Regions from separate parts of the Bacillus sp. TCT6 genome, predicted to be linked through region 3. Evidence: riboswitches for the same ligand, from Rfam matches in the RefSeq annotation. Region 3 holds a riboswitch; each other region holds the start of a gene.

Region 1 (3,218 bases), 2.1 Mb from region 3:
ATTAGCAATCGCACCATTTAACTACCCAGTAAACTTATCTGCTGCAAAACTTGCACCAGCATTAATTATGGGTAATGCTGTTATTTTCAAACCAGCAACTCAAGGTGCAATTAGTGGTATTAAAATGGTTGAAGCACTTCATAAAGCTGGCCTTCCAAAAGGTCTTGTAAACGTAGCTACAGGACGCGGTTCTGTCATTGGTGACTACTTAGTAGAACACGAAGGCATCAATATGGTATCGTTCACAGGCGGTACGAACACAGGTAAACATTTAGCGAAAAAAGCTTCAATGATTCCACTTGTATTAGAACTTGGTGGTAAAGATCCTGGTATCGTTCGTGAAGATGCTGACTTACAAGATGCTGCAAACCATATCGTAAGCGGTGCATTCTCTTACTCTGGTCAACGTTGTACAGCTATTAAACGTGTACTTGTACACGAAAACGTAGCCGACGAGCTTGTTAGCTTATTAAAAGCGCAAGTAGCTGAACTATCAGTTGGATCTCCAGAACAAGACAGCACAATCGTTCCATTAATCGACGACAAGTCTGCTGACTTCGTTCAAGGCTTAGTTGACGATGCTGTTGAAAAAGGTGCTACAATCGTTATCGGTAACAAACGTGAGCGTAACTTAATTTACCCAACATTAATCGACCACGTAACAGAAGAAATGAAAGTTGCTTGGGAAGAGCCATTCGGCCCAATCCTTCCAATCATCCGTGTTTCTTCAGATGAGCAAGCAATTGAGATTGCTAACAAATCAGAGTTCGGTCTGCAAGCAAGTGTCTTCACAAAAGACATTAACAAAGCATTTGCAATTGCTAACAAAATCGAAACTGGTTCTGTTCAAATTAACGGACGCACAGAGCGCGGCCCTGACCACTTCCCATTCATTGGTGTAAAAGGTTCAGGTATGGGCGCACAAGGTATTCGTAAGAGCCTTGAGTCTATGACACGTGAAAAAGTAACAGTATTAAACTTAGTTTAATTTTATATGTAGAAGCTGATCTAGTTTAGATCGGCTTCTTTTTATATCAAATAATTATTCATTCCTAATCACAAACTCTTCTCTATAATCTGATTATTACTATATCCATTGACGTATAAAAATTCATTTGTTACTCTTAAAGACGTTAATTTAATATTTAAATCCTCATTCGTATCTCGGTGAGGTAGAGGTTGCAATCATTAAGAGTATCATTTCAGGAGATGTAGTGGCATTGATGAAGGAATGAGAAAGGAATGGTTGCCGAAGTAAGTCGTGTCCACCATGCACGCTTGCTGGGTCTGCATTTAATAAGTGCAGAACTGTCACAAACGTTTCGTTTGTGGAGAGCTATCGAGAGGTATGTCGTGGGTTTCTTATAAGATAGAAAGCATGTAGCGGCAGATTACGTGCTTTTTTTGTTTTGTTTGGGACTTCTCTTCCTGACTCAGGAAGACATACATATCTCCTCGCTTGACTTGGTTATACTAACTTTGGAGGTATTTTTCTATGCAACAAAAAAAATGGGGCTTTTGGGTACTAACAGCTTTCGTTGTCGGTAACATGGTTGGCGCTGGTATTTTCATGGTGCCAAGTACGTTGGCACAAACAGCAAGCCCACTCGGTGTCACTTTAGCTTGGTTAACTACAGGGTTTGGTGTTTTAATGCTAGCTCTTGTTTTCGGTAATTTAGCAATTCGTCGTCCTGATTTAACGACAGGGCCACAAAGTCATGCATATGCTTTATTCTCAACACCAAAAAAGAAAAAAATGGCTGGTTTCAGTATGGTATGGGGATATTGGGTTGCAAACTGGGCAAGTAACGTTGCCATCATTACATCATTTGCGGGATATTTATCACTCTTCTTCCCAATTATGAAAGATACGCGACTACTATTTTCAATCGGCTCGTTTAACGTAGAAGTCGGAAAACTAATTACATTTACGATTTGTTCCATCTTACTTTGGGGAACTCATATTATATTAACAAATGGTGTAAGCGGAGCTGGAAAGCTAAACTTCTTAGCAACAACAACGAAAGTAACTGGATTCCTTTTATTCATCGTCGTTACGTTATTTGCATTCGAAGCTTCTAAGTTTGGACAATGGTACACGCCGATGATTGATAAATCAGGTGTATCACATGGTCTTCTTTCACAAGTAAATTTAGCTGCTCTTACAACGCTTTGGGCGTTTATCGGAATTGAATCAGCCGTTCTTTTATCAAACCGTGCTGTTTCCCCAAAAACGGTAAAACGTGCAACAGTTGCGGGATTACTTATTACAGTTGCGATTTACTTAGGAATTACAATTTTAACAATGGGTGTACTTCATGTTGATAAATTACAAGCTTCGGAACGTCCATTAGCAGATGCACTAAACGCTGCAATGGGTCATGGCGGCGGGAAACTTATGGCATTACTTGCTCTTACTTCCCTGTTCGGTTCTATCTTAGGCTGGATTTTATTAAGCTCAGAAGTACCATATCAAGCAGCAAAAGAAGGTTTCTTCCCTTCCTTCTTCACGAAAACCAATAAAAAAGGAAGTCCAATTTACTCATTACGATTAACAAACATTATGTCGCAAGTTTTCCTATTCTCAACATTATCAGGAACCATTGCGGAAGCTTATACATTCGTTATTACCGTATCAACATTGGCCTACCTCATTCCATATCTCGTTTCACCAATCTTCCAGTTAAAACTAGTCGCAACTGGTGAAACATATAAAAATGAAATGCGGGCAAGAATTACAGATGGTATAGTCGCAATGATCGCACTTTGCTACGCACTATGGGTTATTAAAACCGGCGCATCCGATATAAAAACGTTCCTTCTCGGAATTGGTTTATTCGTAATTGGATTTGCTTTCTATCCATTAATGAATCGTGATCAGAAAAAAAATAACGAAAAGAAAAACGGGCAAGTTGCATAACGCAATTTGCTCGTTTTTTCTTTTGTAAAACATATATAATAGAACAAAGAGGTGAAAAACATGTCAATCGAATCGCTATGGAGCAGTCGCTTCCAACAACATATTCAAAATATCATTACATACTTTGCACGTATGATTAACGGTTTACTATATAGCTTTATCTTTATTTCATGCGTTGGTGCATATTATTATGCTCAGTTTCTAAAAGCATCTCCTTCTAAAGGAATATCTTTAATAATTATAACGATTGTACTTACGTTCATTATAACGAGATGCCCTATCCGTACATTTATTCAAA
Region 2 (3,218 bases), 1.2 Mb from region 3:
TCTGTAATCGCATAACGCTTCTGCAATTCAGGATGAAGATTTTTATAGATATCCCCTAATAATCGTTCATACATATTAGCCATACACTTATCCCTTTCTCGTCCTCTTGCAATTTTTCGCGCTTGGTAAATCGAAACTATTTATATAACCGACAATTGATAACCCCATTAAAAGAACATTTAATGTAATCGGATTAAACGGTCCTGTAAAGCTTGCGATATTCGTAAATCCTGCCGCTAACGTTAAAACTAGTAATACAATAATATGCAGTATAAATAATTTTCGTTTTGTTAGTGGCAACAGCCATACGACACCGAAAATTATTTCTAACCCCCCAATTATTTTAAGTATACATACACTACTTTCATTTGAACCGATTAATAAAGAAAGCATCTTTACTTCTTCTGAATGAGTAAACAGTAGTTTTGGCACTATCCCTTGATATATCCATACAAAAGCAAATAAAGAACATACGAGCCAATACGTCATTGTTCTTCTAATTAGTAACCTAGGATGAAGCCCCTTTTCTAACCATAATTTTAAGGCATCAAAACTCCAAGCAGTCGCCCAACCTAATAACGGACGAAAAATATAGGAATCTATTACATTTCCTATACGACCAAATCTTGTATCATAATCATATTGTGTCTCAAAATGGATGTATTCTTTATTGGGCGTATACTTCCAATAACCACGTCCTATTTGAATAAGAGATAATGTATTATCCGTCCAAAATTTTAAAGAAGAAATTCTTTCACCAGTTTCTTTTCTTATTTCACCTATTGATTCCCCTTCTCCAACTATTTCAAGCCCAAATCCAATCTTTGTTTTATACAAAAACTTCTGTGGTTCTCCTTCTTTTTTCTCTAAATACGAAATTTCAGTAAAGCGAGCATCCCACTCTGTATGTATATCTGGTTCTTGCGTATATTCCCATAATTTTTCCATCGTCGTGTTCATTTTTGTCGCAACATAAATAGGCTGTTTCCTTTTCATTCTCCCCACCTCCTATGCACTATAAGTTTAATGTACATGCAATGAATTTATTTTGCTACATTTTTCACAAACTTCCTCATAAAAAAGAAAGAATTTTTAAAATATATATAAAACACTTGATTCCACGAAAAATTTAAATTATTATAAAACAAATGTTACCAACAACTTCATAAATCAAACACTCTCGCCTAAAACGTGAGATAGAGGTTGCGATACTTATGAGTATTCTAATGGAGACACAGAGATGTCTATGAACTTAGATGAAAGGAAGTATTGCCGAAATTGATAAATTTCTCTGCATTTATCAATTGGGGCTGTTTTCGAATAGAAACAGAACTGTCATATGTACAGACGTGTACGTATGAAGAGCTATCTACAAAAAAGAGATATCATTTTTTTATGATATTCCTTTTTTGGCGGTTTTTTTATTAGCTCCGTTTTCTGTTTCCCTTTTCCTGTAACAGCACCATCCTCACTTATTTGAGATGGTGTTTTTTGTTTGTCTTTCTGGTAACTACAGGAGTATTGGGATTTATATATTTCCTAATCTATTCTTAAAAATAGACGAAAGAAGGAATTTGTAATGGAAACAATTGTTCAAAAATTTGGTGGCACTTCTGTCGGAAGCGTCGAACGCATTCAACATGTAGCAAATTTAATTATTGAAGAATATGAACGAGGTCATAGCATTGTCTCTGTCGTTTCAGCAATGGGAAAAAGCACAGATGAACTTGTCGCACTCGCTAACGCTATCACAGAAAATCCAAGTAAACGTGAAATGGATATGCTTCTATCTACAGGAGAACAAGTAACTATTTCATTATTAACAATGGCACTGCAAGCAAAAGGCTATCATGCAATTTCATTAACAGGGTGGCAAGCAGGTATTACGACAGAATCTGTACATAGTAGTGCACGGATTACTGACATTCATACAGATCGTATTCAATCTTATCTTGCTGAAGGCACGATTGTTATCGTAGCTGGTTTCCAAGGTATAAGTGTAGAAAATGAAATTACAACGCTTGGCCGTGGTGGTTCTGATACGACTGCTGTCGCACTAGCCGCTGCACTTAAAGCAAAAAAATGTGATATTTATACGGATGTGACAGGCGTATATACGACGGACCCACGAGTTGTAAAAGATGCTTACAAATTAGATGAAATTTCTTATGACGAAATGTTAGAGCTTGCTAATCTCGGTGCTGGCGTATTACACCCGCGCGCTGTTGAGTTTGCTAAAAATCATAACGTAGTTTTAGAAGTTCGCTCAAGTATGGAACAAGAAAACGGAACAATTGTAAAAGGAGAATGTAACATGGAACAACAATCAATCGTTAAAGGTATTGCATTTGAGGATAACATTACACGTGTCACAATTAAAGGACTAGAACAAGGCTCGCTTTCAACAGTTTTCTCTACATTAGCAGCAGCACACATTAATGTAGATATCATCATTCAAAGTATTACAAATGAAGGAACTGTACATCTCTCCTTCTCCATTCACTCGAATGATTTAAGAGAAACTTTAAAAGTTTTGGAACAAAATCAAGAAACTCTTCACTACGAATCTGTAGAACATGAAAATCACTTAGCAAAAGTATCAATCGTAGGATCTGGCATGGTATCTAACCCTGGTGTCGCTGCAAATATGTTCACTACTTTAAAAGAAGAAAATATTCATATCAAAATGGTAAGTACATCAGAAATTAAAGTGTCTGTCGTTATTGACCGCCTTCATTTAGTAACAGGTGTTGAGGCGTTGCATCAATCATTTATGGCGAAAATTGAGCCTTTAGTGCAAATGAGCTAATTTGATATTTTCAGTAACGCTTATAAAAAAATCATATTAATCTACTTCCTTCCTATTAAATAAAATGCTGTTCGTTAACAAGATGCTATATGACATATAAAAAAACACCTTGTCACCTTTTCATATACTATGACAAGGTGTTTTTGACTGAAAGGAATTTGTAACTACTTAGTAGTATAATTATGAGGATGATTAAATAATAAACTTTTATACATAAGGAGATAAGACTATGGCAAAAAACAAATTACTACGAATGGACAATGTCAGCATCGTTGTAGAATCCCTTGATAACGCAATCTCTTTCTTCGAGGAGATTGGCTTGAACCTCGAAGGGCGAGCCACTGTCGAAGGTGAATGGGCTGGTCGCGTAACTGGACTCGGCTCTCAGTGCGTAGAGATTGCTATGATG
Region 3 (3,218 bases):
ACTTCGAGCGGTATTTTTTATTTTTCTATTTTCCAATTAATCATCGTTTCTGTAGCATTTACTCTCTTCATATGTAACTTTTCTAAAACACGAATCGAACTATAGTTATCTAGGATTGTCTCTGCAATTATTGTTTCTACCTCTCCTGTTTTGAAAGCCCAATCGATTAGTTCTCTTACAGCTTCTGTTGCATAGCCCTGATTCCAATATTTCTCAATAAATCCATAGCCAATTTCTACTGTTTGATTCTCGTTTGGTTTCCCTTTAAACCCAATATCACCTAAAACGCTATCATCTTCTTTCCGAAGAACATACCACGCGCCCCATGGTAATATAGCTGCATCTTGTTTTACATTCTTTACATGCCCTACAATATGCGGACCGCTATTGTATCCTTGCTCGTTAGCAATTTGAATCCTCTCTTCTGTACACGGCACTATATAGAGCCTTTCTGTTTCTAATTTCATATTGATTTCCCCTTTTTACTTAAACGTTACTCTAATTATAACAAATAATATGACTTTATCATGAATGTCGAATTATATTTTTCTGAATTTTCTTTTTATTTAGAGGGTTTTTCAATATTTTTTGCGAAACATTTGTATAACAATTTTTTCTTTGCTTATTGCTACATAATAATAGGTTCGGGTGGAGTTTTGCAAGCGTTTCCTATACAATAACCGATATTTTTTGACTTTTCCTAACAAAATATCTTGCAATATATTCAGAAAGTCATTACAATTGCCATATATTAAAAATCTTAGCAATATATCAAATCCTCATCAATCCGATGAGGTAGAGGTTGCGACTTTTATGAGTAAAACGGACGAGACACAGAGAATGTCACCAACTCCGTTTGAAAGGAAAGGTTGCCGAAGTTTATATTTCTTCTCTGGAAATATGAGCTGGGGCTGTCTCCGAAAGGAACAGAACTGTCACGTTTACAAATTACCGTGTAAACGTGGGGTGCTATCTTAACGGAAGGGTATGATGGGGTGGTTATTTGTGAAACGTTCCGCCAAATTCCTTTGGCGGTTTTTTGTATTTTTCTCCCCCGCTCCTTCCTAACCTACAAGAAAAGGAGTGTTGAACATGAATAGCGCAACAAATCAATCTACCTCTAAAACGCAAACTACACAAGGACAAGGTGAATTAAAACGCGGATTAAAATCTCGTCACCTTACGATGATTTCTCTCGGTGGTACAATTGGTACCGGACTATTTCTTGCCAGCGGTGGTGTCATCCATACAGCTGGACCTGGTGGCGCATTAATTGCATACGCCGCAATTGGAATTATGGTTTATTTTTTAATGACAAGCTTAGCTGAACTTGCAGCTTACATGCCTGTTACTGGATCTTTTAGTACGTATGCAACAAAATTTGTTGATCCATCACTTGGCTTTGCACTTGGATGGAACTATTGGTATAACTGGGCAATTACGATTGCTGCTGAACTTGCAGCTGTAACATTAATTATGAAATTTTGGTTCCCAGATACTCCTTCTCTTATTTGGAGTGGATTATGTTTAGCTATTATTTTCCTTTTAAACTATTTATCTGTTAAAGGGTTTGGTGAATCTGAATATTGGTTCGCACTTATTAAAGTAGTTACTATTATTATCTTTTTAATTGTTGGTTTCATGATGATTTTCGGAATTATGGGCGGCGAAACTGTTGGATTTAAAAACTTCACAGTTGCAGATGCACCATTTAACGGCGGTATCATGGCAATTATCGGTGTATTTATGGCAGCTGGTTTCTCCTTCCAAGGAACTGAATTATTAGGAGTAGCTGCTGGTGAAACATCTGATCCAGAACGTAATATCCCAAAAGCAATTCGTTCAATCTTTTGGCGTATTCTTTTATTCTATATCCTTGCGATTCTCGTTATCGGTTTACTAATTCCTTATACAACTGAAAGCCTTGCTGCAAGTGATGTAACAGTAAGTCCGTTTACACTTATTTTTGAAAAAGCGGGCGTTGCCTTTGCTGCTTCTGTTATGAACGCTGTTATTTTAACTGCTGTACTATCTGCTGGTAACTCTGGTATGTATGCATCAACTCGTATGCTTTGGGATTTAGCTCGCCAAGGAAAAGCACCAAAGTTTCTTGGTAAATTAGATAGCCGCGGTGTACCTGTTAACGCATTAATCGTAACGTCAATTGTTGGTAGTATTGCTTTCATTGCTTCTTTATTCGGTGACGGTGTTGTATACATTTGGTTATTAAACGCATCTGGAATGTCTGGTTTTATCGCATGGGTCGGAATTGCAATTAGTCATTACCGTTTCCGTAAAGCATATATCGCACAAGGAAAAGATTTAAAAGACTTACCATATAGAGCAAAATGGTTCCCATTCGGTCCAATCTTCGCATTTACACTTTGTATCATCGTAATTTTAGGACAAAACTACGGCGCATTTATGGGTGAAGCAATTGATTGGAACGGTGTACTCGTTTCTTACATCGGTTTACCACTCTTCTTAGTACTATGGTTAGGTTATAAATTTACGAAAAAAACAAAAGTGATTCCACTTGATAAATGTGAACTAAAATAAAGTGAAACGAGCAAACAAATTTGTTTGCTCGTTTTTTGTTGCAAACCTCTTTCCTTTATTATTGCTCCTGTTTTTGCAATAATAAAGGAAATATAAATAAAGGTTGGGATACAATGAACATTCGTATTACTGATGAAGCAAAAGCAGCTATACGTAGATTAGAACGTGAAGATAAAAAGATCGTTCGCATTAGAGGAACAATGACGAACTCTTGTAGTATTTTCGTTGATGTCGATTTAATTTGGGATACATATAACGCAGATGATGTTGTATATGAAGATGTAGAGCTTATCGTACAAATGGATTCATTCACGAAAGAATACACTGGTGATACAGTGAAACTTGATTATAAGACGACAGGTTTTAGTATTACGACTCCGAGTGAGACTTTAGTTTATGGATTGTCGATTAAAAAATAAAAATTGTTTTCATTTGACCACCGAGGTGAAAAAATGGGTAAATATGTTCCGTTAAAATTTTTATTTAATGAAGAATTAGCAGAGAAAATAGCTGATTCTATTTGTAAACACGATCCTAATTTTTCTAAAAGAATCTTTGTAGATTCTGTAACATATAAAGTTGAAAATTTAGAGTTAAAACAACGTATTGAAGTAATAGCAGATGAATTACACAATGCTTTACAAAAAGATTTTAATGTA

Evidence for each region. Region 3 has a riboswitch for lysine ahead of AC0ONG_RS13790 (amino acid permease). Riboswitches for the same ligand answer to the same signal wherever they lie in the genome.
Region 1: linked by a shared signal. The riboswitch ahead of AC0ONG_RS02885 (amino acid permease) and the one ahead of AC0ONG_RS13790 (amino acid permease) in region 3 are both predicted to bind lysine.
Region 2: linked by a shared signal. The riboswitch ahead of AC0ONG_RS07485 (aspartate kinase) and the one ahead of AC0ONG_RS13790 (amino acid permease) in region 3 are both predicted to bind lysine.

Annotation. Positions count from the first base shown of each region.
Region 1 is NZ_JBVYHX010000001.1:582,979-586,196, reverse strand. Features, by position in the region: gene gapN (NADP-dependent glyceraldehyde-3-phosphate dehydrogenase) at 1-988, shown strand, start outside; lysine riboswitch at 1,166-1,347, shown strand; gene AC0ONG_RS02885 (amino acid permease) at 1,496-2,920, shown strand; gene AC0ONG_RS02880 (ABC transporter permease) at 2,981-3,218, shown strand, end outside.
Region 2 is NZ_JBVYHX010000001.1:1,459,536-1,462,753, reverse strand. Features, by position in the region: gene AC0ONG_RS07495 (DUF4166 domain-containing protein) at 1-83, opposite strand, end outside; gene AC0ONG_RS07490 (DoxX-like family protein) at 88-996, opposite strand; lysine riboswitch at 1,190-1,376, shown strand; gene AC0ONG_RS07485 (aspartate kinase) at 1,580-2,809, shown strand; gene AC0ONG_RS07480 (VOC family protein) at 3,039-3,218, shown strand, end outside.
Region 3 is NZ_JBVYHX010000001.1:2,689,706-2,692,923, forward strand. Features, by position in the region: gene AC0ONG_RS13785 (GNAT family N-acetyltransferase) at 18-467, opposite strand; lysine riboswitch at 789-980, shown strand; gene AC0ONG_RS13790 (amino acid permease) at 1,093-2,559, shown strand; gene AC0ONG_RS13795 (iron-sulfur cluster biosynthesis family protein) at 2,673-2,978, shown strand; partial or broken gene AC0ONG_RS13800 (hypothetical protein) at 3,012-3,218, shown strand, end outside.